One region of the Sporosarcina pasteurii genome, then DNA from elsewhere that is predicted to be linked to it. Evidence: riboswitches for the same ligand, from Rfam matches in the RefSeq annotation. Region 1 holds a riboswitch; each other region holds the start of a gene.
What was found. Region 1 has a riboswitch for S-adenosylmethionine ahead of AB1H92_RS01045 (O-acetylhomoserine aminocarboxypropyltransferase/cysteine synthase family protein). Riboswitches for the same ligand answer to the same signal wherever they lie in the genome.
Positions count from the first base shown of each region.

Region 2: linked by a shared signal. The riboswitch ahead of AB1H92_RS04600 (hypothetical protein) and the one ahead of AB1H92_RS01045 (O-acetylhomoserine aminocarboxypropyltransferase/cysteine synthase family protein) in region 1 are both predicted to bind S-adenosylmethionine.
Region 3: linked by a shared signal. The riboswitch ahead of AB1H92_RS05525 (hypothetical protein) and the one ahead of AB1H92_RS01045 (O-acetylhomoserine aminocarboxypropyltransferase/cysteine synthase family protein) in region 1 are both predicted to bind S-adenosylmethionine.
Region 4: linked by a shared signal. The riboswitch ahead of metK (methionine adenosyltransferase) and the one ahead of AB1H92_RS01045 (O-acetylhomoserine aminocarboxypropyltransferase/cysteine synthase family protein) in region 1 are both predicted to bind S-adenosylmethionine.

Region 1 is NZ_CP160452.1:209,398-217,080, reverse strand. It holds gene AB1H92_RS01055 (homoserine dehydrogenase) at 1-544, opposite strand, end outside; gene AB1H92_RS01050 (homoserine O-acetyltransferase) at 502-1,575, opposite strand; gene AB1H92_RS01045 (O-acetylhomoserine aminocarboxypropyltransferase/cysteine synthase family protein) at 1,604-2,896, opposite strand; SAM riboswitch class I at 3,012-3,127, opposite strand; gene AB1H92_RS01040 (sulfite exporter TauE/SafE family protein) at 3,202-3,975, opposite strand; gene AB1H92_RS01035 (sulfurtransferase TusA family protein) at 3,980-4,207, opposite strand; gene AB1H92_RS01030 (MBL fold metallo-hydrolase) at 4,272-5,396, opposite strand; gene AB1H92_RS01025 (sulfurtransferase TusA family protein) at 5,410-5,976, opposite strand; gene AB1H92_RS01020 (DsrE/DsrF/DrsH-like family protein) at 6,029-6,508, opposite strand; gene AB1H92_RS01015 (metal-sensitive transcriptional regulator) at 6,671-6,934, opposite strand; gene AB1H92_RS01010 (aspartate aminotransferase family protein) at 7,114-7,683, opposite strand, start outside.
Region 2 is NZ_CP160452.1:1,007,294-1,014,976, forward strand. It holds gene AB1H92_RS04585 (methionine ABC transporter ATP-binding protein) at 1-491, opposite strand, end outside; gene AB1H92_RS04590 (MetQ/NlpA family ABC transporter substrate-binding protein) at 503-1,315, opposite strand; gene AB1H92_RS04595 (LLM class flavin-dependent oxidoreductase) at 1,337-2,713, opposite strand; gene AB1H92_RS04600 (hypothetical protein) at 2,748-3,017, opposite strand; SAM riboswitch class I at 3,118-3,227, opposite strand; gene AB1H92_RS04605 (DUF6241 domain-containing protein) at 3,453-3,998, shown strand; gene AB1H92_RS04610 (thioesterase family protein) at 4,073-4,480, shown strand; gene AB1H92_RS04615 (YdiU family protein) at 4,585-6,057, shown strand; gene AB1H92_RS04620 (SurA N-terminal domain-containing protein) at 6,160-6,897, opposite strand.
Region 3 is NZ_CP160452.1:1,217,377-1,225,059, reverse strand. It holds gene AB1H92_RS05535 (sigma-54-dependent Fis family transcriptional regulator) at 1-971, shown strand, start outside; gene AB1H92_RS05530 (DUF2200 domain-containing protein) at 1,338-1,691, shown strand; gene AB1H92_RS05525 (hypothetical protein) at 1,791-2,033, opposite strand; SAM riboswitch class I at 2,146-2,245, opposite strand; gene AB1H92_RS05520 (UPF0158 family protein) at 2,343-2,717, opposite strand; gene AB1H92_RS05515 (YfiT family bacillithiol transferase) at 2,972-3,481, opposite strand; gene fabG (3-oxoacyl-ACP reductase FabG) at 3,629-4,372, opposite strand; gene AB1H92_RS05505 (TatD family hydrolase) at 4,589-5,377, shown strand; gene AB1H92_RS05500 (hypothetical protein) at 5,460-5,975, opposite strand; gene phaQ (poly-beta-hydroxybutyrate-responsive repressor) at 6,051-6,479, opposite strand; gene AB1H92_RS05490 (poly(R)-hydroxyalkanoic acid synthase subunit PhaE) at 6,697-7,119, shown strand; gene fabG (3-oxoacyl-[acyl-carrier-protein] reductase) at 7,354-7,683, shown strand, end outside.
Region 4 is NZ_CP160452.1:2,506,433-2,514,115, reverse strand. It holds gene pckA (phosphoenolpyruvate carboxykinase (ATP)) at 1-651, opposite strand, end outside; SAM riboswitch class I at 1,113-1,233, shown strand; gene metK (methionine adenosyltransferase) at 1,565-2,761, shown strand; gene AB1H92_RS11935 (gamma carbonic anhydrase family protein) at 2,872-3,384, opposite strand; gene AB1H92_RS11930 (alpha/beta fold hydrolase) at 3,482-4,270, shown strand; gene AB1H92_RS11925 (cupin domain-containing protein) at 4,284-4,778, shown strand; gene lepB (signal peptidase I) at 4,895-5,422, shown strand; gene AB1H92_RS11915 (ATP-dependent helicase) at 5,521-7,674, shown strand; gene AB1H92_RS11910 (CrcB family protein) at 7,677-7,683, shown strand, end outside.

The sequences.
Region 1 (7,683 bases):
CTTCTTGAAGCGCGGCCTTAAACGATAATCCTTCTTTTCTCATTTTCGTTAAAATAAAGTTCGATGTCCCGTTTAAAATTCCTTGGATTCGATGCACACGGTCACCTGTTAACAAGTTTTTTACCGTTTGTATGATGGGAACGCCTCCAGCAGTTGTGGCTTCAAAACCGATGTGTCCCCCTTTTTCTTCTGCTTGCTGCAATAATGCAGGACCATGAGTCGCGAACATTGTTTTGTTTGCTGTAATGACGTCATACCCTTTGGCAATTGCTTCAGATAAATACGTATACGCCGGTTCTTCTCCAACAATTGCTTCGAAAACTATATCAAGTTGTGGCTGACCAAAGACCTCCCGAATATCATCTGTTACTTGAACACCAGGTGTTGAAATTCTTTTTTTGGCTATATCTCGTACCAAAATCGTAGCAATTTCAATTGTAAAACCTGTCTGTTGTTCAATTTCTTTCTTTTTTTCATTAATAATTCGGTAAATGCCTTCACCTACCGTACCGAAGCCAAGTATTGCGGCTTTGATTGTCGGCATGTTGCCACCTCCATAGATTGCCTAATAAAAATTCCCCACTTGTTAAATTCCGTTAAAAATCCGTCATGACCAAACTCAGAATTAATGAGACAAAACGATGCATCTGGCAGTAGATGCGAAAATGAACGAATCGTTTCAGGTGGGTAAATTAAATCATGTGTAAAACCAATCAACACGGTTTTCGCTTGAATCAATTTAGCACTTGCAGCGATACCGCCGCGCCCTCTTCCAATATCATGCGTATTTAATGCACGCAATAACGTACAGTAACTATTCGGATCAAAATGTCCTGTAATCTTTTTGCCTACATGATGCAAATAAGATTCTACTTCATATCCGCCTTGCTCTGATGCCTTACGTGCAAATCGTTCATTAAATAAATGATCTGAACGGTACGTTACCATTCCTGCCATTCGAGCTGTTTCAAAACCTTTTACTTTCGTCGCATCTTTATAATAACCGCCCGCATATTCTTCATCACTTTCAATGGCATGTAAGCCAATGCAATTAAAGGCAATGCCATATGCGCTTAAGGACGGTGTGACAGCAATTGGAATGAGTAAATCCATATCATCAGGGTACATAACGCCCCATTCGAGTACGCGCATCCCGCCTAAAGAACCGCCTATTACGGTATGCAACCGTTCAATTCCTAGAATAGTAAGGGCTTTTCTTTCTGCATGGACCATATCCCGTATTGTAATATCTGGGAAATTGGCCCGGTAAGGTTCTTTCGTATGCGGATGAAGCGTTAAAGGTCCCGTTGACCCATTACATCCACCAAGCACATTGAAAGAAATGACTGAATACGTATCTGTATCAATGCTTTTCCCCTTACCAATTAACCCATTCCACCAACCAGGGCGTACTTCATCCCCGATGGTGCGATGGTTCCCTGTTAAAGCATGACAAGCTAGTACGATTGGGGAATTATCTTTTCGAGCCCATTCATAAGCGAGATGGACTTGGTCGAGAACAATCCCAGACTCTAACGTTAATCTCCCGATGTTTACAGTTCCCGTCTCTACCAAAGTCCTCATCTCCTGTTTTCTCATTTCCTTACTTTGCACCCACTGGCACTGCTTTTTCAATTGCTTGTGCAAGGTCAGCAATAATATCTTCTGTCGACTCTAAACCTACAGCTAGACGGATTAACTCTTCAGAAACGCCTGATTTTTTCAAATCCTCAGGACCTAACTGCTGGTGGGTTGTCGAAGCCGGGTGGATAATAAGTGACTTCGCATCTCCAACGTTTGCAACGTGAGACCAAATTTTCACATTATCAATGACTTTACGTCCCGCTTCACGTCCGCCTTTAATACCGAAGTTTACAATTGAGCCAACACCATTTTTCAAGTATTTCTTGCTCGCTTCATAGGACGGATGATCTTCCAGTCCATTGTAAGTAACCCATTCAACAGATGGATGGCTTTGTAGGTACTTTGCAATTTCAAGTGCATTCTCACAATGTTTTGGATAGCGTAAATGCAATGTTTCTAAACCTTGTAAGAAATTAAATGCATTGTCCGGGCTTAAGCAAGGTCCGAAATCACGTAATAGTTGAACACGTAACTTTGTTGCAAATGCTGCATTAGGTACATCAATACCGTAACGGAGTCCATGATATGTCTCGTCTGGCTCCGTAAATCCAGGGAACTTCCCTTTTGTCCAGTCAAACTTACCGCCATCAACTACAACACCGCCGATTGACGTACCATGGCCGCCAATCCACTTTGTTGCCGAATGAATAACAACGTCTGCGCCAAATTCAATTGGATTGCTGCCGTATGGCGTTGAAAATGTACTGTCAATGAGAAGCGGAATATCGTTGTCATGTGCAACTTCAGCAACTGCTTCAATATCTAAAACGTGCAGACTTGGATTCGCAATCGACTCTGCAAAAATAGCTTTCGTTTTGTCTGTAATTGCCTTGCGGAAGTTTTCCGGGTCTGTTGCATCAACAAATTTTACATCGATACCGTAGCGGGGCAATGTCACTGCGAATAAATTGTACGTTCCGCCATATAAATTTTCAGCTGCAAGAATCTCATCGCCAGCCTCTGCAATGTTCATAATTGCAAAAGCAATTGCTGCCATTCCGGAAGATAGTGCAACTGCAGCAGTTCCCTTTTCTAGTTGTGCAACTCGCTGTTCGAATGCATCAACTGTAGGGTTTGTAATACGTGTATAAATATTGCCAGCTTCTTTTAAGCCGAATAAGTTTTGTGCGTGTTCTGTATTTTTGAAAACAAAAGAAGTCGTGCGATGTATTGGCAATGCGCGTGATCCTGTGATTGGGTCAGGTTCTTGACCACCGTGTAATAGTAGTGTTTCAGGTTGATAGTTTGTCATGATTCATTACCTCCAGAATTTTATTGATGGAAGTGCATGGACGATGGGGGGAATTTTATGTATAAAAAAGAACCCCCTTCATAAAGAAGAGGGTTCCGCTTTCGCTTAATTCCTCCTCTCATCTCTCAGACCGTTTGCACGAATCTGTAGGAATTAGCACCTTTGCAAGTAGGTCACTTGCTGGTTGCCGGGCATCGTAGGGCCTATTCCCTCCGCCGCTCTTGATAAGAGTTAAATGATTCTGATTTCCATCTTGTTAAACAGTATAAGACTGATTAGATAGAAAAGTCAAGCGTTTTTTTAAATTAAAAATCTAACCAAATTTTAATTGCGGTAGATAATATTAATATCGCAAGAATCCATTGTAAAATCTTCGTATTCATTTTTTGGCCAACTTTCGCTCCTAATGGAGAAGCAATGATACTCGCAACGATCATAATTGCTGCCGGTACATATAAGACTTGGCCTGTTGCAACTTTTCCAATCGTTGAGCCAATCGACGAAATAAATGTGATGCCAAGTGAAGTAGCAATCGTCATACGCGTTGGAATCTTTAAAACGACCAACATTATTGGCACTAGAATAAATGCGCCTGCTGCCCCAACAATTCCCGCGCCAATCCCAACTATAAAGGCTAATGAAGAAGCTAACCATTTGTTGAATGTTATTTCGCCGTCCGGATGCTGATCAACATCCTTCTTAGGAATAAACATCATAATCGCAGCAATTGTCGCCAACACACCATATACGGAATTAATGGCTCCTTCAGAAAGGAGGTTTGAACCGTATCCTCCGATAAAACTACCAACTAAAATACTGCCGCCCATATAGAGAATAAGGCGCATATTAATATAACCACTTTTACGGTATGCCCAAACACCAGCAATCGTTGCAAAGAACACTTGAATTGCACTAATTCCTGCAACTTCATGGGATGTAAATGCGGCAAAGCCAAGAAGTGGCGGGATATAAAGCAGCATCGGATATTTAATAATCGAGCCGCCAATCCCGACCATTCCTGAAATAAAGGACCCAATAAAGCCAATTAGAAAGACAACGATAATTAACGTAATGTCCATGGCATTATCCCTTCTTAATCCAAAATGTGAATACGCCGTCCTCTTCCTTTTGTTCTAATAGTTCATGCCCGCCAGATTTCGACCATGCAGCTAAATCCGCCACTGAGCCCTTATCCGTTGTATAGATTTCTAACACTTCACCTTCTGCCATTTCTTTCATCGTATTTCTTGCTCTTACGACCGGCATTGGACAAGCTAACCCTTTTGCATCTAATTTCTTTGTAACGTTCATTTATATCTACTCCTTTATGAATTAAAATTTTCGATTATTATGGGGGAAAATTGAACTTAAATGCTTACCTAATCGCACAACGATTCGGGCCAATTTCCATTTCACGCTGCGTTGCTTCGTCTGGATTAATCAATCCCATATTGGTTTTTCGAATATCTTCGTATGCATTCGGTTGAGGTGGTAAATTACCTGTCACAATCTGTCTAAATTCAGCCTCATCCTCAATCTGCAATCCATGGTTTTCTTCAAATAATGTCCCTAATTTTTCTTCTACACTACCGTCATCATTAAGTTCTTCTATAATCATAAAGTGCGCTGGTAATACGATTAGGTCATCCGCTAGTTTTGTATAGCGTTCGTATAATGTTTCTCGTAAATCGCTGACCCAATCTTCCGCCAATCCTGCAAGGTCTGGTCTACCAATGGAATCGATAAATAAAATGTCACCAGTCAATAAATACTGATCGTCGATAATGAAAGATGTTGACCCAATCGTATGTCCTGGAGAGTAGATTGGTTGAATCGTAATTTTCGTATGGCCAATCGTAATATCCGTATTTTCTAGCAATGCTTCATAAGAAAAAGTGACTTGCTCTGCATCTTTTGGAGGTAACCAATAGTTACCGTTTACGGCTTCTGCAATTGCCCTTCCACCTGAAATATGGTCAGCATGCAAATGCGAATCAATGGCATTCGTGATTTTCACATTTAGATTTTCGGCGAAATCCAGAAAGACATCTGTCATTCTCGTTGCGTCAATGACTGCAGCTTCCCCGTTTGAAACGACCATATAAGATAAGCAACCTTTACCGATCCGAACGAATTGATACAATTCACCGCCGCCATTTAAATCACCAATCTTCACTGGCTCTAAGTGCTCACTCCAAGTTCCCATTCCGCCAGAAAGATAACGAGCCTTCTTACCTGCCTCCGCTAGCATCTCCGCGATCATAATAGAGGATTGCTCTTTTGCACAAACAACAACCACTTCATTGCTTGGCAATTGATCGATAATTTCTTCAACACCGTCCAGCAAATCGAAATACGGAATGTTAAGCGAGACAACATTTTCGCCTTCGATTTTCCAATCAGCAAATGCATCTTCATTTCTAACGTCTAAAATAAATACATTTTCTTTTTGAATTACTTTTTTCGCCATTTCAGCAGCTGTCATTGATTGAACTGTCATTGAATAAATCCTCCTATTCGTTTTTTTCTATCGTCCCGTTCCATTCACTCATACCAGGAACGACATTATAAACATTTGAAAATCCTGCTTCTGTTAACTTCTTCGCAACAAGGTCACTGCGATTTCCTGTTCGACAAATGACGTAAACATCACTTGATTGATCCACTTGGTTCATTTGCTCATCTACTGTATTGAGCGGCATTGACTTTGCGCTTGGAATATGGCCAAATGCGTATTCTGCCTCTTCTCGAACGTCAAGCAGTACGATATTTTGTTCGGATTCTAACAAAGATGCCAATTGTTCGTTTGACACGACATGCGGAAATCTCTCTTCCTTTTCCTCGGCTTCATTCGCTTTTCGTAAATAGTGTCTAAGCACTCCGCCTTCCTCAACGGTGCCGATATATTCATGCCCTGCACTTTTTGCCCAAGCTTTTAAATCAGCTGTTGACCCTTTATCTGTTGCAGCGACTTCAACCACGCTTCCTGGCGTTACATCATTCAACGCTTTTCTCGTTTTAACGATTGGCATAGGACACGCTAATCCCTTTGCATCAATTTGGTAATCTGAATGAATCAACTTAACCTCTCCTTTACGTATACTAGTACGGGTATAATAATGAGTAAAAAAATTAGATAAATAAGTTTACATTTCCATCTTCGGCTTCACCTAAATAAGCGGCGACACCTGCATATTCAATTTTCTCTAGCAACTCTTCCTGTTGAAGACCTAGTAAATCCATTGTCATCGTACATGCAACAAGATTCACTTCTAATTCTTGTGCCATGTCAATTAATTGTGGAAGAGTCATCGCATTATGCTTGTTAATCACATGTTTAATCATTTTCGGACCCATCCCGGCAAAGTTCATTTTAGAAATGCCCATTTTGTCAGCACCACGCGGCATCATTTTGCCAAACATTTTTTCCAAAAATCCTTTTTTCACAGGAACTTGCTGATCTTTTCTAAGCGCATTTAATCCCCAAAATGTATGAAAAATCGTTACTTCATGATCATACGCAGCAGCACCGTTCGCGATAATATATGCCGCCATTGCTTTATCATAGTCGCCGCTAAATAACACAATGGTTGTTTTTTTCTTTTCCGTCACTGTTCATCTTCTCCTTTACCCACAAGGGTATAATAGTAAATAAAACACCGTCACGTTACACCTACCCCTATAGGTATATTATAGGGTAAAAAAATATACCAATTTAATTGAGATCATTATCAAGGTTTTGTACTAGTAAAACGAGTACAAAACCTAAGTTATTTATCGACTTTTCACTAATAAATCGACCGCTTCTTTGACAATGTCTTCTTGCGTTCTAGTTTCTGAATCCTCCATTTGGCGAATACATTCAACTAAATTGGCACTCACTATGACGCCTATTGTACGGTCAATCGCCGTTCTTGACGCAGATAATTGAGTAATTACATCTTTACAGTCTTTATTTTCTTCCATCATACGCAAAATCCCTTTGATTTGGCCTTCAATTCTCTTTAATCGATTTTTTACTTTGTCATCGTATTCCATCATTATTCCTCCCTCCAGTAAAACTTGTACCCTTATCATATACCCCCTATAGTATATTGTCAAATAATAAAGTTGTGTTTCTTTTATTTTTCACATTTAAGTGGTATATGATGCAGGTGCAAACCATTTTAATATAATAAAAAGGCATCCAATTAGCCGATTGGATGCCTTTAGTTTAATTACTTATTTTCATTAAATACCTTTTTTATAACGTTAACGATAAAATCTACATCTTCATCTGTACATGAAAGAGGCGGACTTAGGGCGATAACATTATTAAAACCTGCAACTGTATCGCCGTTCCTACCAACAATTAACCCATTCGCCTTACAATCTCCCATAAGCTTTGCAATGCGTTCATTTGATGCTGGTTCACGGGTCTCTTTGTTTTCGACAACTTCAATCCCAAGTAAAAATCCGAGTCCACGGATTTCCCCAACGTTAGGGTGATCCTTCAATTCAGCCAATTCATTTTGCAATCGATTCCCGAGCTCAACTGAACGATCAAATAAATTTTCTCGCTCCATAATTTCGATATTTTTCAGTGCTAGGGCACAAGCTGCGGGGTTTCCACCAAATGTATTAATATGGCGAAGGTGACTATTTTCTTCCCCTGTATCAAACTTTTCATAAATTTCTTTTCGTACCGCCGTCACCGATAGTGGTAAATAAGCGCTCGTAAGCCCTTTTGCCATTGTAACGATATCTGGTTTTAATTTGTAGTGTTGGTGACCAAAAGCTTTCCCTGT
Region 2 (7,683 bases), 800 kb from region 1:
GTTGCTTCATCGCAGAGTAGAACAGTTGGGTCGTTTGCCAGTGCGCGTGCAATGCCGACACGCTGTTTCTGTCCGCCAGATAATTGAGCGGGGAAATGGTCTGCACGATCGGAAAGACCAACCATTTCAAGTAACTCTGGAACGCGCTCTTTGATTTCATCTTTCGTCTTTCCAGCTGCCAACATCGAAAAGGCAATGTTGTCATACACTTTCGCAGAACTTATTAAATGAAAGTGTTGAAAAATCATTCCGATTTTCAAACGCTCTTTCCGTACTTCTAATTTAGATAAAGCGGTTAAATCTGTGTGATTTATAAGCACTTGACCTTCCGTCGGTTTTTCAAGTAAATTAATACATCTTAGTAACGTGCTTTTTCCAGCGCCACTATAACCGATGATGCCAAAGATTTCTCCTTTGGGGATTGTTAGGTTGACATTGTCAACGGCTGTGACATTTTCATACGTTTTCGTAACATTCACGAGTTCAATCAAAGAAAGACCTCCTATTTCTGATAATCAGGTTTTGTAAATCCCGCATTCTGTTCATTTGTATATTGTAAGAATGCCTCAGAGTGATAGGCATTTAAAATTGCTTCTGCAAATGATTCCTCTAAATCATCCTCACGGAAGGCAATGTTATTCATAAATTCAGGCGGTGTATCTTCTAACAGAACGGCATCTTCTAAATTTAAGCCCGAAGCAAGTGCGAAATTTCCGTTAATGAATGCAAAGTCAGTATCTCCCAAAGAGCGGGGGAGCTGTGCACCATCCATCGCAATAATTTCTAAATTATACTTGTTCTCAACGATGTCGTTTTCAGAGGCTCGGGACTGGTCAATTTCACCAGCAAGTGTGATCCATCCAAATCGATCTAGCATTTGAAGAGCTCTTGCCATACTAACTGGATCGTTTGATAAGATTAACTTCATCCCTTCTTTCACATCAGAAACGTCTTTATGTTTTTCAGAATAAAGACCGATTGGTGCGGTAGGTACAGCATCTCCAATTGCTAAATTCGTGTTATGTTCTTTATTAAAAGCTTCTAAATAAACGGATGTTTGAAAGACGTTTGCATCGATACTGCCTTCATCTAATGCACGATTTGGTTGGATATAGTCATTGAATTCAACGAGTTTTACGGTATAACCGTCTTTTTCTAGTAATGGAATGATACTTTCTCTTAATTGATCCGCGTACGGTCCTGACGTTGCGCCGATTTTCAACTCTTTTTTGTCGCCACTCGCCTCACTGGACGTACAAGCAGCAAGGATGAGCAATGTGGATAATACTACCAAATTCAATATGATTTTTCTCATTTTACTTTCCTCCTATATCTTTTAAACAGTTACTTTAGAAAACTTCTTTCCCGGGTGATTTTCTGGTAAACGATCCGTTCCAAATAAGTTTCCACGCATTGTTGTTTCTTGGACTTCGCCTTTTTCACGAACTAATCCGCGCGCTTGTAAAGCTGGAACGACTAGTTCTGCAAAGTCTTTAAAGGAGCCTGGTTTAATTGCATAGGTGATATTGAATCCATCCACATCGGCTTCATTTACCCAACGTTCCATTTCATCTGCAATTTTTTCAGGGGTTCCAACCACTACAGGACCGATACCGCCAATGCCTACAAACTCACCAATCTCGCGAATGGTCCACTTTTTGTTTGGATCTACTTTTGTGAAAATCTCGACACGCGAACGCATAGAATCATTCTCAATAAATTGTAGTTCCTCATCCAAATCGTACTCGGATAAATCGATTCCAGTCCATCCGCTAAATAAGCTCAAAGCGCCTTCGATACTAATATGCTGTTTGTAATCTTCATACTTAGCCTCTGCCTCTTCTTGCGTTCGGCCGACGATGGGTGTAAAGAGGCTGTATACTTTAATGTCCTTGCCACTTCTTCCGTATTCATCTGCTTGACCGCGTATTTTATCGACAAACTTACGGGCAATATCAGTTGTTGGCATCGATACATAAATTCCTTCAGCGTGTTGTGCGGCAAATGCACTGCCTCTTGGCGATAAACCAGCTTGATAAATGACGGGTGTACGTTGCGGGGAAGGTTCACATAAATGAGCCCCTGGAACGGTGAAATACTTTCCTTTATGTTGAATGTCATGGACTTTATCAGGGTCAACGTACATCATTCTTTTTGTGTCCCGAACGACAGCATCTTCATCCCAGCTTTGTTCCCATAATTTATAACAAACCTCCAAATATTCTTCAGCGATTGAATAGCGCTCATCGTGTGCAATTTGTTCATCAAGTCCCATATTAAGTGCTGCGCTTTTCAAATAAGACGTCACAACATTCCAACCAACCCGACCTTTTGTTAGATGATCTAACGTTGACATACGGCGGGCAAATGTATAAGGATGTTCATGTGTGACGGACGCAGTAATTCCAAAGGATAAATTCTTTGTTACGGCTGCCATGGCCGGAACGATGAGTAGCGGGTCATTGATGGGGGACTGGACTGCTTGCCTAAGACTTGCATCTCTTTTCCCTTCGTATACATCATATGGTCCGAGGACATCTGCTAAAAAAATCGAGTCAAACTGTGCTTCTTCCAATAATTTTGCAAACTCAATCCAATAGTTGATATCTGTATAACGATGTGCTTCTCCGTCTGGATGTGACCAAAGTCCGGGGGATTGGTTACTTGGGCAGTTCATTTCAAATGCGTTTAATAAAATTCTCTTTTTAGTCATTATGAATTCCTCCTAAGATTTTTCTGTTATGGTTTTATCCGATTTTTTGAAGGGCTACATAATTTTCCAACGTATTTGTTAAACCGCCTGGGAAATGAAGGCGCTTGCCTGATTGTTCTTTTTCCAATTTCGCTTTTATATATTGCAAAAACGTTAGAATATGTTGACGTCTTTCCAAAACATCGATGTGTCCATTTTCGTAAAACCATGCATCAATCGTATTGTAAACGCCCCGGTTAATTTGAAAAGATACTTCAATTTTTCGGACGAATAAAAGATCAGGTAAATGAACATCAATTGTCAAAAATATCACCTCTTTCGACATGCAAATCTTTTGTAAAAATAAAACCCTCTTCTCACAGATGAGAAGAGGGTGAAATACCAAAAGGTTAGTAGTTTCAGCCATCTCATCTTCTAGAATACGCATGTATTCTACTGAAATTAGCACCATACAATGAATTTGCTGGTTGCTGAGGTTTCAAAGGGTCAGTCCCTCCACCTCTCTTGATAAGAAGCAATATTTAATTAATTTATGGAATACCGATGATATTACCTGTCATTAATGATGTAACATTAGATAGAAGCTTATCTCTCTTTTTTGAAAGAGTCAAGCGTATTTGAAGGAATATTTGAAAATGGGTGAAAAGAACCTGGAGATTGAAATTTAGGAAGATAGTGAATAAAACGGTGATTGCTTTCCAACTTTTAGTATAATACTATTGGTATGGGAGTGAAGACATTGAGAAATAAGAAAGTTATCTTTATAACATTGGGCATTGTGTTATTTAGTTTGATTGGCCATAGCGTTTTCATTAAATGGAATAAAAGTAATGTTACTGTCTCAGAGAACACAGCGGTAGCGCAGAATCAAGATGGTAAAGAACTAGAGGAGACAATCATTCAAATTGATGACATAAGAGATATGCCTATCGAGGAAGAGTTTCCAGATGGACTAGCTGAAGAAAATGTGCAACAAGCGATTCATGATATGTCGCATCAAAAAGTTCTTGCTGATCAGAAATGGGGATTCCTTCCACTGACTCAAGAGCGCGTGCTACGTTTAATCGAAGTAGTGGAATTGAATCAAAACAACTATATACATGCTGATGTTTATTTAAGTATTCTAAAGAGATGGGAAAAGAATGATTTTTCTCAAGTCGATTCTGATCATAATGCGATTTGGAATTTACAAAACGGAACCATTGGTAAGGCATATGGAATCATGTCTGTCGAAGAGGAAAGAGAATATATCAAAAAGCATTTTAATATCGTAGAAAAAAAGTAACGTACGAATAGAGTAAGCGTTGCTTTTTTGTTTATAATCTATGACCTAGAACGATTTTGGGAGGGACAACACCGGTGAAAATCTCTACAGAAATTCAAGTAATGAATGAAGATATTGATATTTTCAATCATATGAACTACAAAAGGTATATTGAGCATTTGGAAAACGAGCGTGCGGAGTGGTTTCGCAGCATCAATATCCCTTTTTCTGCAATGGTAGCAAGGAATATTGCAGCGGTTATTTTGAAGTTAGAAGTTGAATATGTAAAAGAAGCTCAGCTAGGAGAACGTTTAACCATCAAAACGAAGCCAATGAAAATGGGGACGAAAAGTTTTTCATTAAAACAAGTCATTTATAATGAGAATAATGAAGTAATGACAAAATCCATCTGTACATTTGTAATGTTTGACACGTCAACAAGAAACAGCATCCCAGTTGTTGAAGAAATTGCTCGTCACTTCCATCATTCGAAGATTACATAAAATGAACGCAACTGTTCGCCCTCTGTCAGGCAGTACAATGTGTATATTTGATTATGAACAGTAAAAACTAATTTCAGTTCTATGATGAAAAAAAGGAGTAGAGTATGGACAATCAATCGAATCATGTAGACGCAGGATGGCGTTTTGATCATAGTTATGCGCGACTGCCAGAAAAATTTTTCACGTTAATGGAGCCGAATCCTGTACAGGAACCAAAGCAGATGTTGTTCAATGACGCGTTGGCGCACGAACTTGGTTTAAACGCTGAGGCGCTTAAAGGGAGCAGCGGGACTGCTATTTTTGCGGGCAATGAAATGCCTCGAGGTGCCATGCCGCTTGCTCAAGCATATGCAGGTCACCAATTTGGTAATTTTACGATGCTTGGCGATGGACGTGCGATGTTAATTGGTGAACAACTGACGCCAAAAGATGAAAGAGTGGATATACAATTAAAAGGTTCAGGAAGAACGCCGTATTCCCGAGGAGGAGATGGACGGGCTGCACTTGGACCGATGTTACGCGAGTATATTATTAGTGAAGCGATGCATGCACTTCGCATTCCAACGACACGCAGTTTAGCTGTTGTGACCACAGGAGAAGGCATTATGCGAGAAACGGTGCTACCAGGGGCAATTTTAACTCGTGTGGCAAAAAGTCATTTACGCGTCGGTACGTTTGAATTTGCAATTAACTGGGGAACGGACGAAGACCTTCAGAAACTGGCGGATTACGCAATTGAACGCCATTATCCAGAGGCGAATGATGCAGACAATTGTTATTTAGCATTACTTGAGAAAGTGATTGAACGGCAAGCATCGTTAATTGCTAAGTGGCAACTTGTTGGGTTTATTCACGGTGTGATGAATACGGATAATATGACAATTAGCGGTGAGACGATTGATTATGGACCGTGTGCGTTTATGGATACGTACCATCCCGCAACAGTGTTCAGTTCAATTGATAGACGTGGTCGCTATGCTTACCAAAATCAGCCGCCCATTGGTGGTTGGAATTTAGCGCGGTTTGCCGAGTCGCTCATTCCTATTTTACATGATGATGAGGCGGAAGCGATTCGAATCGCACAAGATGCGATATCAAATTATCCGCAGTTGTATGAAAATCATTGGCTTTCAGGTATGAGGAAAAAGCTAGGTTTATTGAATGAAGAAACGAATGACGAATCGTTAATTAATCAACTACTAGACTTAATGGAGAAATACGAAGCCGATTATACAAATACATTCCTGGCTTTGACTTTTAATCAGCTATGTGATGCCAAAATCTTTGAGACAGACGAATTTAAGCACTGGCATGACGCTTGGCAAGAAAGAATCACCCTTGAGACACAATCTGAAGAGGATAGATATCAGTTGATGAAAAAACATAATCCAGCCATTATTCCAAGAAATTATTATGTTGAAAAAGCAATTGAGGCCGCTGTTGAACAGGAGGATTTTAGTGTCGTAAAACAGTTATTAGATGCATTAGCCGATCCTTATGCACATACATCAGCACAACATGCGTTTGCGACAGTACCAGATTTTGAAGAACCTTACCAAACATTTTGTGGGACATAATTAGGATGAAGAAGTTGGACAGCGTTCTTGCGGTTCACTTCTTTTTTTGTTTTTTGATCGCATAAAAAAACCCCTCAATACAATGAGGGGCTAGTTTAACATTTAAATTTTCAATTCAATCTTTGCGTCTTCTTTTAACGTTTCAAGATGGGCACTTAGTTTTTTCTGTTGTTCTTCTTGTTGAATGATTTGTTTGATATTCTCACTTAATTCTTCCAGTGGAGGTAGTTCTTGTTCGCCATCCTCTGTTTGCGCAGCGATTTGTTCGTAATATTCTTTAACGGTTTCATCTGAAACCTCTTCGATAGGGGTGACCTGCTCTTGATACTTACGGAAAATAATGGATTCCGAAATTTGTTCTTTTAAGTTTTCTGTGTCCATATTTTCTTGTTTCAATGCTTCAATTAATGTCTTTTCATCCCCAAATTGTTGGACAAATGCTTTATATTCCTCTTCAATTTCATCTTGAGAAGCTTTAATCTCCTCAATTTTTGCTTGTTGAAGGAGCAAGGTTTGGTTGACAAGTGTATCGAGCGTTTGATCTTTGATTTGTTCTGCTGCTTCTTCGCTTGATGGATCTTGTCCCGATTGTTGCATTTGCGTTTGAATCGACATTAATACAGCGTTATACTGTTCGCCGTTAATTTCCTCATCATTGACAACAGCGACAATGTCATTCTTGTCTACTTGCTGTTCGGCTAACTTTGCTTGGATTTCTTCAACATTTACTTGTTCTTCAGAAACCTCTTCTTTTTGGGCCTTCTCGTCTCCGTTACAAGCCGCTAAACTAAGTGCAAGTGCACCGGCGAAAAACGATAAAAATATCTTTTTTAAATTCATGTTGGATAGTCTCCTTCCATATGCTTAGTGAGCATCATAACGAATATTGAAAGAAATTAAAACCGATAACCCTCTAAAAAATTGAATTGTCATTTCATTGTCATATTCGTCACAAACGAAATTAATTATTTTCTAAGGGAAATACGAAACATTTCCCGGGCAACTATTTTTTTCGACATATACTCTCGAATATTGATGAAATTTGTTGTGTGCAGTGTATGAGTGAAATGTTTGTGGGTGATAAATAAAAAATCCATAACGCAATTAATCTCCGTTCCAATCGGACGCTTTCCGCGGGCACGGCTTCAATCTCCTCGTCGCTGCGCTCCTGCGGGGCTTTCAGCTCGCGCTGTTCCCGCTGGAGTCGCCGATTTCCACTCCGATTAATTGGTATCCACGTGAAATTACTTGGGTTTAGAGGCAGAAAAAAGGCTCTCTACTTCTATAGTGAGGTTTTTACACAACACTACAGGAGGGAAACCACATGATTATAAATGACATGAATTTACCAACATTAATTGAAATTGAAACAGATTTAATTAGAACATCTCAACAAACTAATTCAGACATGTTCACCCAGCTCTTGGTAGGCCTAGATCTATTGTCGAAAACCGTGATAAAGCAAGCTTTCAATTGAAGGACATACGAAAAATGACGATGGATTCTTTATTCGCTTCAATCGAAGTGAGTTGAAATTATTACTATGACATGGAAAGTGAGAAATACGTAAGTTTATAGATTAACACTTACAATTTGAAGGCGTAAAGGGATTAAGTCTGTTAGTTG
Region 3 (7,683 bases), 1.0 Mb from region 1:
CTACAAAACAGTTCACTACAGATAGAAAAAGCACGTCTTCCTATTCATTTAATGACATTTATGGGGCGGATAAAACACTTAAGTCAGCACTTTCCACAGCAAAAAAAGCCGCTAAAACAGATTATACAATTGTAATTACTGGGGAAAGTGGCACTGGAAAGGAAATGGTAAGCCAAGCCATTCATCAAGCCAGTACACGTTCAACAAAACCATTCGTCGCTCTCAACTGTGGTGGCATTACCAAAAGCCTGGCTGAAAGTGAATTATTTGGCTATGAAGCTGGGGCATATACAGGAGCAAAGCAATCGGGACAACCCGGCGTCTTCGAACAGGCACATGGAGGCACCCTTTTCCTAGACGAAATTGCCGAACTTCCTATTGATATACAAACCACATTATTACGGGTCCTTCAAGATTTCAAAGTGAAAAGAATCGGTGGCGTAAAGTCTGTTCAAGTGGATGTTCGACTTATTACTGCTACACATACCGACCTTTGGGAAAAAGTGCAAGAAGGCAGTTTTCGTGCCGATTTATATTACCGTTTACAAGGCATATCTATCGTACTGCCCCCACTTCGAAAGCGTGAAGACCGCTTACAATTTGCCTATAAATTATTATCTAAAATTCAGGGAGAGACTCATAGATACCCACTTACTTTCTCTCCTGTTGCAGAGCAGTTCATTGAAGATTATTCATGGCCTGGGAATGTTCGTCAAATGAGTAGTGCGATACGTGAAGCTGCCTTTTTATCTACAGGCGATACGATTGATATTCAATCTTTTCCAAACTATATTTTATCGGATTTTCAAAAACGAGAGACGACAGGCTCTTTACTGCAAGACACGGAGCGTAAAGTGATTTTAGAAACTATGAATAAAACAGGCGGAAATGTTGCTGAATCAGCGCGTATTCTTGGAATTGGTCGAAATACCCTTTACAGAAAACTAGACAGTTTTTCACTGAAAAATTAGTAATGAATTGATACAATATAAGATTTTAATCCAATATAAAGAGCGGCAACCTCATTCAAATTATTCGGCAGTAACTGTATAACTATGTCCTATGCAGTTCCAAAAAACATCGGGCTTAGCCGATGTTTTTTGGTGGTCATGAATTATCCATATCGACGATTCATTTTGTAACAGCGGATATTGCGCACGTAAAAAGAAATAAAAAAATCCTTTTTCATTTTGAGGAGGATTAACTGATAGTTAATATATTTACGCTTCAATAATACCTTAAAACATTATATAAAAAAATGTTATACTTGTTACAATCTTTATTGATGCTCAATAAAATGATTTATCCATAAGTAGAAATATAAAGGAGCCAATCTCATGACCAAACATAAAATTTATTCAATGAGCTTCTCTAGCGTCTATCCCCATTATGTTACGAAGGCAGAGAGAAAAGAACGTACAAAGTCAGAAGTTGATGAAATTATACGTTGGTTGACAGGATATTCCCAAGCAGAATTAGAAGCACAAATCGAAAAAAAGATAGACTTTGAGACCTTTTTTGCAGAAGCGCCCCAATTGAATCCTTCACGGACGCTAATCAAAGGAGTGGTCTGCGGCATCCGAGTGGAAAATATCGAAGAACCATTGATGCAGGAAATTCGCTTTTTGGACAAACTCATTGATGAATTAGCAAAAGGTAAAGCGATGGAGAAGATCTTGAGGAAATCATAATATGGTAAATTAAAAGCCTATTTCCATGTAAAAAACAGGAGATAGGCTCTTTATTTTTAGTTAGCATTATCCTCCACAATCATCTCGTCAATGGCTCTATCATTGAATGATTGTTTGTTCTCCGAAGACATGTGTAAGTAACGTACGTCTTTTCTCCTCTACAACTGCCGTTAAACGATTAATCTCTTCCTGAATTCCCTCGATTTCAGCCAGTTTGACCTGAATGTCTTTCCGTGAAATCGTATCTCCCAGTTCATAATAATCAATTTCCTTCTGCAACTGCGCAAGTTTATGGTGTCTTTGGATGGAAGATGCTGCCCCCGTTACCTCTTGCTCCTTCAATTGTTATTGCTCTGCATAAAGCTGTTTTAACTTTGTCATTGTAATTCCTCCCGAAATTTTCCCAAATAAAAAACTATTCCCGATTAAGAGAAGAGTGCATTTGCAAAATTTCTTCTCATCATTCAGGTTCGCCTGTTGGATGTAGCACCTTACCAGCTAGCAGGTTGCTGAGACTTCGTCGGGCCAATTCCCTCCGTCTCTCCTAATAAGAAAAGAGTCTATTATTTAGTTGATTCCAGTATATCATAACTTTTCGTCAAAGAAAGCGTATCCAGTCTCAGCTTGCTCTGAATGACCAGCGCCAGGCACTCATAAAGAATGCTCTAACCACGTCGACATTTTTCTTTTGGCATAATCATTCTCATAGTCGTACCATGCCTGTTCAATTTCCTGTCCTCTAATTTGATCCTTAAATGAACGGAAAGGCTTTTTCCCATTAAGCGCATCTATTAAGCGTTGGGTAACTTCTGGCTCTTGCTTTTTGGCGAAATCAACCATTAAGTCATATGCTTCAGACGAAGTCATTTGTGGAATTGGCACTAAGAATTCTCCTGTATCGTTATCATCCCTACCGATTTCCGACTCCTCTGAGATAAGAATTTCCTTTGTTTTCTGATTAAACATGTACTTTATTTCGTCATTACCATTTAAAAATGCTTCTATGAGTGCCTCTGTCACCTGCATTTTATTCACCCTTTCAAAATTATCGACACAAGGTTCCTATTCCACTTTGAACTGTTTTAAAACTAGCACTGAGGATTAGTTTTGTACACATTTGCACAATCCTATTCATGCGGATACATATAAAGGAAAGGATTTATTGCGTCTCGGTAAATAATCGATGAAATACAGGTGCTAAACATAAGCAAACCAAAAATCGCCAGGCTTTAAAACAATGTTAACATCGTTTTGAAACCTGGCACCAATTTATAATAGATTTACTTGGATAATGCAATTTTTATATGCGCTAAGTGGTGCTCTTCGTGCCAAGCTAATTTTGCAACTTTTGTTGCAACGGTGATCTTACCATTTTTCTGGTGAGTAAAATATCGATTTAATTGCTCCTCAGATAAATGATTTCCTAAAGATACGACGCGCTCATTTATACCTTCAAGCATTCTAATAGAGCTTTCTACAGGTAGTTTGGTATCTGGCTGAACCGCCCACTGATCTTGATCAAAATCTGGTACAGTTGGATTCTCATCTGTTAGAGCCATTTTCAATCGTTGATACATGTTCAACTGGGAATCTGCAATGTGATGAACCAGTTGACGAACGGTCCAGCTGCCGGCACGATAAGTTTTATTCAATTCCTCTTCATTTAATGAATCAACAATGTCTCTTAATCGAGACGTGTAAGATTGGATTTCCTCCAGCCACTCTTGAACATTTTCTACTGTTACTTTTTCTGGAACTTGTAATGTCCCGATTGGAAATTTCACATCCATCTATCTTTCCCCCTCTTCCCTGTCTATTCTTTTCTATTATACCATGAATGCTAAATTGACTGTTTGTATGTCCTTCGAGAGTATCTTCGCACAAAAAAGCCCATTCATGCCTAGTAGAATGAGCCTTTCAATCTAATCCATATAGATTTACATTGTAATCGCGCCGTCTACATGCAGGACATGACCATGAACATACGACGCCTCGTCAGAAGCTAAAAACAAATAAGCATTTGCAATGTCATCAGGTGTTCCTAATCTTTGTAGAGGAACCATTGCATTCATCTTTTCAACAACGTTTTCAGGCATGGCCTCAACCATCGCAGTGAGCGTGAAACCTGGTGCGACAGCATTCACATTAATGCCTTTCCGCCCTAATTCTTTTGCCCAAGTTTTTGTCATGCCGACAACAGCCGCTTTTGAAGCCGCATAATTCGTTTGACCGAAGTTTCCATAAATTCCGCTTACAGATGAACTGGTAATGATTTTGCCTTTACCCTTTTCAATCATATGGGCAGCGACTTCTTGTGTACAATTGAAAACGCCATTTATATTCACATTTAATACATCTTGGAAATTTGCTTCTGTCATTTTCGTGAGCGTTGCATCTCTCGTAATTCCCGCGTTGTTAATTAAAATATCTACTGTTCCGAACTGATTAATCACCTTTTCAACCATTTGCTGAACACTTTCCTGATCACTTACATCTACTTGCACAAAGAGAACATTCTCTGAATTTAACTCGTTCACAAGCTCAGCGCCGGCCTTTTCATCAAAATCGCCAATGACGACTTTTGCTCCTTCTTCTAAAAACCGTTTAACCGTCGCTTTTCCAATTCCATTTGCTCCACCGGTAATAATCGCCACTTGACTTTCCAATCTCCTATTCCCCATTCGTTCTCAACTCCTTTTGTTTTTTGTATTCCATCCCTTTGGTTGCCCTTCCACTTCAGAAGAGACTGTTCGTAAGTTTCGCTCTACTAATTAGTATAATACTAACCTTGAGAATCAATACCTAAATTTATAAGGTTCTTTATGCGCTATAATTAAATGAGATACCCAGGTTTTGATAACACAAAACTAATTACTCAATTAAAGGTGGCGAATATATTGAGAAAAATCATCGATGCGCATATGCATTTAGATCAGTATTCTGATCTGGATATAAGAAGGATCATCACTGATTTGGACCGGATCCAATGTACAAATGTTATTTCCGTTTCCTCTCACTTGGATTCTTGCCGCACCAATTTAGCACTTTCCCAAAAGTTTGAACAGGTAAAGCCAGCGTTTGGTTTACACCCTGAACAGGAACTTCCGTCTGACACTGAGATTGAAACCTTATTTTCATGGATTGCAGACCAACATAAAGAGATGGTTGCGATTGGCGAAGTTGGACTTCCCTATTATTTAAGAAGTGAAATGAACAATGACGCGCGATTTCCGATTGAAGGATATATTGAAGTACTTGAACAATTTATCAAGTATGCTAAAAAATGGGATAAACCCATTATTCTCCATGCCATCTATGATGATGCGCCAATTGTCTGTAACCTACTTGAAATGCACTCGATTGAAAAAGCACACTTCCATTGGTTTAAAGGGAATACAGCTACAACTCAACGTATCATGGATAACGGTTATTACATCTCTGTTACCCCAGACGTTTTATATGAAACGGAAATTCAAACACTCGTGAGGCAATGCCCGCTAGAACAAATGATGGTAGAAACGGACGGACCCTGGCAGTTCAAAGGAAAGTTTGATGGACAAATGACACATCCAAAGATGATTCACGCCTCCGTATCTATGATTTCGCAGATAAAAGAAGTCTATCTTGCAGAAACATATCGTACCTTGCATAATAATACGTTTGAATTTTACAAGCTGGATAAGTGAATGATTCCAATCTTTATTCAAGAAGAAATTCACCTAACAAAAACCGTGCAATCCATTCGATTGCACGGTATCTTGCTTTTCTTCAAACAGACACAGTCTCCAAAATCCCTTTATGTGTCTTTTTTACTTGTTCAGCCAGCCCCTCAATTTGCTTAATGGCTTCATCACGGCCTTTGTCTTGTTGTTGCTTCGCCTCTTTTATAGTTGCTTCTAACTGGTCTTGCGTCTCTGAAAACAGTTCTAATAATGAATGGCTAGGATTCCAAGAAAGCGCCAACGCTTTTTCATTAATTTCCTTTACAGCCGATAGCCAGCTAGATGATAATTCACTTTGGTTCTTTTCTGCTGATTTTACGGTACCTTCGAGCTTTTCATTCCACTCCTCTGCCATCTTTTTAGACTCACTTTCTGCAGTGTACAAAGATTTACGTGCAGCTTCTAACAAATCTCTTTGATAAGCTAATACTTCCAATGATTTTTTCTCAATATCATTTTGAATGCCCTGAAGTGATTTAAAGCTGTTTAACCAGCTATCCCAAATCGCTTCTACCCCGTTTACTGCTTGTTGCTGTGTGTTCTCCACTACTTTTTTCGTCATGTGAAATCCTCCCTTTATCGTTTTCCATGAGACATGGAATTTATGTTGAATGCAAAAATTGCATATCACCCAAAACTATTTGTCTTCCTGGTCTTCCTTTTCCCCTTTTGAAAAAAGACTATACGGCGAGAGAAACGGATTGTATAGCGAAAAAAACTGATCAAGCATTTTTTGATACTGGCCTAATGACTTCGCCCATATATCTAAATATTGTTCCCCTGCTTCTGTAATCGAATAAATTCGCTTTGCTGGTCCACTTGACGTTGTGTCCCAAGTAGATGAAACTAAATTATCTTTTTCAAGCTGTCTTAAAATACGATAAAAATTCCCTTGATCGATAGATTGAATGCCAAACTGTGTAATCTTCTCCATTAACTCATAGCCATGTGTATTCCAGTCACGTAAGTGCAGCAGCGTAATCGGAATCAGAAAGTTTCTCGGCGTTCCTAAATTTTGCTGCTTCTCTTTTTTCGTTTCATCTTTTTTTGAACTCAATTTATTCACCACCTCAATGACCGTTTAATTCATCTATATGTAATTTACACCTATATGGTTTTAATGTCAACTATTATAAAACATTTCAAAAACGGTCGAATTGTCGAATTTTGTAGATATATATGCTTATTTGATGAATTGTTAGCCCTTTTTAAGTATTCCAAATTTTCATAGTTAGCGTTACAATTAATGTTGATGCTTATGCTAGGAAAGGAGATGAAGTTTCATGTCGCAAACATTACCTATCGATCCGTTTAAGATTTGGAAAGATATTTATGATAAAACGGAAAACGCTTGGAATGATGCAATTCAAGAGTCACTTGGTAAAGAGTCTTTTTCCGAAGGATTGGGACAGACTTTAAATAGCTACTTACAATATCAGGAGTTTATTACGAAAACAGCAGAGTCCTATTTGACACAATTCAATATGCCTTCGCGCGATGAAGTCGCAAATGTCGCATCACTTGTGATAAATACGGAAAACAAAATTGATAATCTAGAGGACCAGCTTGAGGAGCTTGTGGAAGAAAACAAAAAAGAAATCAATTCTCTTAAAAGAACGATTTCCAATTTAGACAAAAAACTCGATCGTATTCTTGCTGAAGTTGAGAAAAATGAAAAAACTGGGACTCCTGCTAAAAAGAAATAAAAGTAAGAGATAACTTTTTTCAGAAACAAAAGCGTAAGTGCCTTAATCTTAGGGGGAGATAGCAGTCTAAAGCCGCCACGTTCTATTGGTACCTTAGTTTCTGTAAAGTTCAAAGAAATTAAGGCAAATCGAGCCCTACGCTATTCGATTGGCAACGACTGCAACAGTCCAGGATCTTTTAGTTTCCTGTACAGCAATCAAGCACTTTAAAACAACATAGGGGTGGATGACATAATGACAGTTCTAGACGTAGTAGCAGCGGAGAATAAAACAATTGTTAAACCATTAGAAGGAAAAGTTGCAATTGTGACAGGCGGTTCTCGTGGAATCGGCGCAGCGATTGCAAGAGAATTAGCAGATAAGGGCGCACACGTAGCAATTAATTATCAATCCCGTTCAGATGCAGCAGATGAAGTGATCAAAGATATCGAAGAAAATGAAGGCTCTGCTATTGCAGTAAAAGCAGACGTTTCAAACTCACAAGATATCGCGGATCTTATTGAAGAAGTGAAAAACAAATACGGTAAAATTGATATTCTCGTAAATAACGCTGGGATTACAAGA
Region 4 (7,683 bases), 1.0 Mb from region 1:
GTGCATTGGCATGATTCCTTTTTCAGGTAGCAAGTAGTTCATGACGGAGAAGATTGATTTCTTCATTTCACCTGCATATTCAGTTCCACCAATAAGTACAATGCGTTTTTCTAGGTTGACGATAATGAATGTTTCGGAATCTGTTCCATCAATTGCTGGGTCTGCTTTAAATGTAGGAGCAGATACAATTGTAAATTGTGCGTGGTGCTCTGCAAGTTCTTCCTCAGTAGGGCGAATAAATAACTGATGGACAAATAGGTTGTGCCATGCATATTCATTGACGACTTGAATTGATAACCGTGATGCTTGGTCAGCGCCTGCAAATCCTTTAAATACAAAAACTTCATCTTTTTCTTTTAGGTAGTTCACTACTTTGGTATAAAGTGAATCGAAAATTTCAGAAGAGATCGGACGGTTGACAGTACCCCAATCAATCTTCTCTTTAGAAGACGCTTCTTCAACGATGTATCTATCTTTTGGAGAACGTCCTGTATATTTACCTGTTTGTGCGCTAACTGCACCATCCGCAGTTAAAATCGCCTCTCCACGTGTTGTTGCCTTTTCAACTAATTGTGGCACAGAAAGTTGAAAGTTAATATTTTCACCAGATAGAAGTTCATTAAGTGAATCACTAGTTTTCGCTGAAATCATTATTGAGTACCGTCCTTTTCATATAGTCCCAAGTCATTGGGCAATTTATCTTTTATCTCACTAATTAGTATAACACAATTAAAATAATATACTATACTATTTAAAAGTCAACTATTATTCTACTCTTTTCAGAAATTTTGTTTTGTTAATGAATAACGTATCCTCTTAATAAATTAATATAGGAATTTGGACAAGGTTAATTTCCGTTCTGGGCGAACGTTTTTCTGGCTAAATTATTTCTCTAGAGCAGGCGTGAGCCCACAGGAAGAGCCCTCACGAAGAACGACTTACGAGGACGCACGAACAACAGATGCAACACGGTACTATTTATTGAAAAAATTTTAATTCTAATTTATTGAGAGAAACTTAATCATTAAATTAGATGAGGATAACACAATCAAATAGCCAACAATATTTGACTTCATACATCAATTTTCGTACAATATATCATTGAACGGATACTCTTATCCCGAGCTGGTGGAGGGGCAGTCCCTGTGAAACCCGGCAACCTGCAAATACTTAAAAAAGATTTTGCAAAGGTGCTAAACCTGATGCAAGGTGAAAATCCTTGGATGATAAGAGTGAAGGGTACTTATGAAATCATGCCTTTCCTCATGTATAGACGTGAGTGAAAGGCTTTTTTAAACTTTTGTCAGTGAAAATCTAGCCATTGTACATTCACATGGCCGGAAGAGTGTAATAAAATTTATTTTTAAATGAGCGAATCTGTTACTGACTAAGTGAAGCTTTCGGCAAAAGTATTGGCCGATGCAATTGATATACAATTACCCTTTATCCTCGTGTATAAAGCTCTTGGATGGACTATGCAAAACCATTCCCCTAATTATACTTTGGGGCTTAACATGGGAAAATGAGTACCGTATCAATCTCGTAGGATATAGGAGGAAATACAATGACAAATCGCCGACTGTTTACTTCAGAATCTGTAACAGAAGGTCATCCAGATAAAATGTGCGACCAAATATCGGATGCCATTTTAGATGCCATTTTAGAAAAAGATCCAAATGCACGTGTTGCATGCGAAACGACAATTACGACAGGACTCGTACTTGTAGCGGGTGAAATTACAACAACAACATATGTAGACATTCCAAAAGTTGTTCGTGAAACTGTAAAAGAAATCGGTTATACGAAAGCAAAATATGGTTTTGACTGGGAAACGTCTGCTGTGTTAACGGCAATTGATGAGCAATCAGCAGATATAGCTGCAGGGGTAGACAATGCACTTGAAGCACGTGATGGGTCAATGTCTGATGAAGATATTGAAGCGATTGGAGCAGGAGACCAAGGGTTAATGTTCGGTTACGCATGTAATGAAACACCGGAACTGATGCCACTTCCAATTAGTATGTCACATAAGCTTTCACATCAATTAGCGTCAGTTCGTAAAAATGGACAACTTGCATACTTACGTCCAGATGGTAAAACACAAGTAACAGTGGAATATGATGAAAATGACAAGCCGATTCGTATTGATACAATCGTTCTTTCTACACAGCATGATCCTGATGTTACGCTGGAACAAATCCAAGAAGATATTAAGCAATATGTGATTGAACCAGTTGTTCCTGCAGAATTAATTGACGAAGAGACGAAATTCTTCATTAATCCTACAGGACGTTTCGTAATTGGCGGTCCACAAGGGGATGCTGGACTTACTGGCCGTAAAATTATCGTCGACACATACGGCGGATATGCACGTCACGGTGGCGGAGCATTCTCTGGAAAGGACGCAACGAAAGTTGACCGTTCAGCTTCTTATGCAGCACGATATGTTGCGAAAAACATTGTAGCAGCCGGTCTTGCAGAAAGTTGTGAAGTGCAACTTGCTTATGCAATCGGCGTTGCACAACCTGTTTCAATTGCGATTAACACATTCGGAACAGGTAAAGTGGAGGAAAGTAAACTTGTTGAAGTCGTCCGTGAACTATTCGACCTTCGACCAGCAGGCATTATTAAAATGTTAGACCTCCGTCGCCCAATTTACAAAGCGACAGCAGCTTACGGACACTTTGGACGTACAGATGTTGAATTGCCTTGGGAACAAACGGATAAAGCAGAAGAATTAAAGAAGTTAATTAACGAATAATAATAAAAGCGTCAGAGAAGGAATACCCCTTTCTGACGCTTTTTTTAATTTAAGATTGGTGGATTTAAGTTCATTTCTAGTGCAATCCCTAACCAAATTTTACTCTACCATCACTTCTGCAAGCTTTTATAATACTGTCCTTTTTCTGCATACTCTCTAACAATTCTTTCCATATCTTTACGATCCGCGTCATTTACTTCCCGAACAACTTTTGCTGGGGAACCTAGAGCAAGCGTATGCGGCGGAATTTTCATCCCAGGTGGTACTAGGGCGCCAGCGCCGATAAATGCGCCTTCTCCTATTTCTGCACCGTCTAATATAATTGCGCCCATGCCGATTAGCGCACCTTTTTTAATCGTACAACTATGTAACGTAACTTGGTGCCCAATTATTGCGTCATCTTCAATGATGAGTGGTTTGTTTGGGCTTTGGTGAAGACAGCTTAAATCTTGAACGCTTACATTTTCACCGATGATGACTGGAGAAACGTCGCCGCGGATAACAGTGTTAAACCAAATGGAAGAATATGCACCAATTGTGACATCCCCGGTAATGGTTGCATAGTCTGCGACAAATACGGTTGGATCGATTTGAGGCATTTTATCTTTGTATGGATAAATCATTGACTATTCCTCTCTTCCTTATATAGTATATAATCAATCTTAACAAATAAAATAATAAACGATATAGAAACTTTATATTTTGAAGGAGTGATAGTCCATGTGGAAATGGGAAGCAGAAGGACATCCAAAAGCAGTTGTTGCAATTATTCACAACGCGTACGAGCATCATAGTCGGTATGCGTGGTTTATTCAGAAACTAAGAAGCAGCAACTTTCATGTCGTCATGGGTGATTTACCTGGACACGGTGTACAAGACGGCAGAACGATACATAATGAGAAGTTCGATACATATGTCAATTATGTGAAGAAGTTATTAGATGTCGGCATTGTAGATGGGCTACCTTTATTTGTGATTGGACATGGGCTTGGCGCGACTTTAATGATGCGCATTTTACAGACTGAGGATATTGTCTGTGCTGGCGTTGTACTAAGTTCACCGTGGCTTGCGTTAGAACATCAACCAGCTAAGTTTTCAACAGTGCTAACGAAATTATCGTCATCGATGAAAATTAATCATAATATTGAAATAGAATTATTAACAAGAAATACGGATATTTATTTAGAAGCCAAAAATGATAAACTATACAGTTCAACGGTAACCGCAGGGTGGTACCGGGAACTTCAGCAATTTATGAAAGCAGTCCAACAGTATAATGGAACAATACATGATATACCTGTTCTTATGCATACTGCAGGCGATGATAAAATCATTGATAGTCAAACTGCCAAGGCATGGTTGTTACGTCAGCAATTAACCGAATTTCAATATAAAGAATGGCCAAGACTTTTTCATGACCTCCATCAAGAACCTGAACGTGAAGAAGTGTTTCTTTATACAGAAGCCTTTATGCATACGACATTAAGATCACTTGGTTATGTTGTGTAAGGAGAGAAACAAGATGAAAAAAGATGCGGATTACTTTATTAAACATTTAGCACTTGAGCAACATCCAGAAGGCGGCTATTATAAAAGTTCTTTTACAGCCGATGAAACAATAGATGCATTTGGCACGACGAGGAAATTATATACAAATATATACTTCTTATTGAAATCAGGGGATGTTTCTCATTTTCACCGATTAAAATCTGACGAAGTGTGGTATTACCATGGTGGAAGTTCCTTAACAATTCATATCATAGATGAAGAAGGAAACTACCGCGAAGTAAAATTGGGATTAAATTTAGATGCAGGAGAACAGCCGCAAGCGATTGTACGGAAGAACAGTATTTTTGGTTCATCTGTTATGGAACCGGGTACCTTTTCACTTGTTGGCTGCATGGTTTCGCCTGGGTTTGATTTTGAAGACTTTGAACTGTTTACTCAGAAAGAATTACTTGCGCTCTATCCGAAATATGAATCAGTCATTCGAAAACTTGCCTATAAAAACCTGTAAAAGACTCAAGTTAAATTATTTTTCGCATATGCTAATATAAATCCAAACATTCTGGCGAATACTTTGGACAAATATGTTAAAGTAAAATAAAAAATCTCAGGATGGTGGAGAGGCATTTGAGCGAAAGAACGAAAAAGGAAATCTTATCTTGGATGAAGTCTGCCGCAATTGCATTGTTACTTGCCATACTCATCCGTCAATTTTTATATACACCGGTAACTGTATCTGGACAGTCAATGGAGCCTACGTTTGAAAATGACAATCGAGTGGTCATCACGAAAATTCATTCGATCGATCGCTTTGATATGATTGTGTTTCACTCACCAATTTCAGATGAAAATTTTATTAAGCGTGTCATCGGACTACCAGGGGATATTGTTGTGATGAAGGATGATCACTTGTACGTGAATGGCATAGAGTATGAGGAAGAATATGTTCAAGAAAACAAAGATAAAATTTATGAAGGACATCGACTGACGGAAAACTTTGAAGTCCGTGTACCTGCAGGGCATTATTTTGTTCTTGGAGATAATCGACAATATAGTATGGATAGCAGAATGCTTGGCCCTATTGAAAAACAAGCTATTATTGGAAAAGTTTCTTTTCGGATTTATCCTTTAAGTTCAATTGGTATTCCGAGGTAATAAATTGTATTAATAATAATCCTCTACGCTATGTGGTAGGGGATTTTTGCTGTTGTATGTTAAATTAAAGGGACAAGTATTTGAAGGAGTTATTAGCAATGAGTAATTTTTTTGAAAGAAAAAAGCAAGAACTTGGGATTAAACTGAATAAAGTGCAACAACAGGCTGTACTTGAAACAGAAGGACCGCTTCTACTACTCGCATGTCCTGGTTCTGGAAAAACGACAACGATGATTATGCGTATCGGGTATTTAATTGAAGAGAAAAATGTTTCACCGAGGCGGATTAAGGCGATCACATTCAGTCGTGCTTCCGCTGCAGATATGAAGGCTCGATTTGCTCGATTTTTTCCGGATATCCCGGCAGTTGATTTTTCAACAATCCATAGTTTAGCATTTACAATTACACGGACTTATTTAGATAAACTTGGGAAACGTTATGAGTTAATTGAGGGGCAAGGGACACATCAGTTCAATAAACAATCATTGCTGAAACGGCTTTATAAGGACGTATTAAAAGATGATTGTACAGATGATGAGCTTGCGACGCTTTCAACTTTTATTAGTTCGCTTAAGAATAAATTAATTCCAATTGAGCAGTGGGGAACGGTTACGCAACCTTTTCCAAAAGCTGGGGAAATTGCACAGAAATATGAGCAACATAAAACACGTCAAGCTGATTTTCTTTACGTGGACTTCGACGATATGCTTGTATTGGCAGAAAAAGCATTACGTACAGACGATGAACTGGCAGACCGATTTCGTGAACGTTATGATTATTTATTAACGGATGAAAGCCAAGATACATCCCTCGTGCAACATATGATTGTAGAGCATCTTGTGGCCTATCATGGCAATCTATGTGTCGTGGCGGATGATGACCAATCAATTTATACGTGGCGAGGCGCAGATCCAAATTACTTACTTGAGTTCAAAAAAGTTTATCCAGATGCAAAAATCCTGAAAATGGAACAAAATTATCGTTCATCAAAGGATATTGTAAATGCTTCAGCAACATTTATTAAGCGTAATCGAGACCGTTATCCAAAGGACATGTTTACAAAAAATGAAAAGTCTCGACCGATTCATTTAAAACAAGTGAGTGATCCGAAACAACAACTAGATTATGTTATTTATGAGTTGTTGAATGAGCAAAATTTAAATGAAGTTGCGATTTTATTTAGAAATAATGCTTCATCTACATTATATGTCAGTGAGTTACATCGACGTGGCATCCCATTTTATATGAAAGATGCCGATGATAGGTTTTTTAGCCATTGGATTATTGAAGATATTTTAAACTTTATGCGATTAAGTTTTAATGTAGAAAGAAAAGATATCTTCACAAAAATTATTATGAAGATGAATCTATTTGTTTCTCGAAATATGGTGACTCAATTTGAAAAGGCACAGACGTCTGGGAATGTATTTGATGCGTTTATTCGAACGGTGACACTTAAAAGTCGTCAAGTAAAAAAGCTTCAAGCATACAAAAAAGGCTATGTAATTATGCCAGAAATGCGACCGATGCGCGTCATTCAACTCATTCGAAACGATTTAGGGTATGAAGCCGCATTAAAAAGCAGAGCTGAAAAGTTTGGTTATCGTTTCGATCATATGAGCGACATATTAGATACACTCGAAAATATTGCAATGCCGCTTCGAACGATGGTGGAGTTTGCGGAGCGATTAAAAGAATTGGAGGAAGCCGTGCAAAATGCGAAATTTAATCCGCCTGAAAATGCTGTGACGTTATCGACTTTTCATAGCGCAAAGGGGTTAGAGTTCGAGAGAGTCTTTATGATTGATTTGCAAAAAGGCATTATTCCGTCTGAAGAAGATGAAAATGACAAGGCAACACTAGAAGAAGCGCGACGATTATTTTATGTGGGCATGACACGTGCCAAGCAAAGATTAGAACTGCTATCCTACCGTGAAGAGGACGGAAAGAAAAAGGAAGATTCACGATTTTTGAATGAAGTACGCGGGATTTTAACGAATGCAGCGCCGAAAGTTCACGCGAAAAAACAAGTGAAGTCACCTCCCGTAAAAAGCGGCGCGATTCCAATCAATCCAAAAGGAATACAAAATCGAAAAGACTTAGTCAATGGCGTAGAAGTCGTGCATAGAGTTTTTGGGAAAGGCACTATTTTAGAAGTAGAAGGTCAGAGACTTGTTATACAATTTAACAAAGAGCAAAAAGAGTTTGACATCGAAACGATTTTACAATATCGCCTATTAGAGTTGGTGTGAAAATGCAGA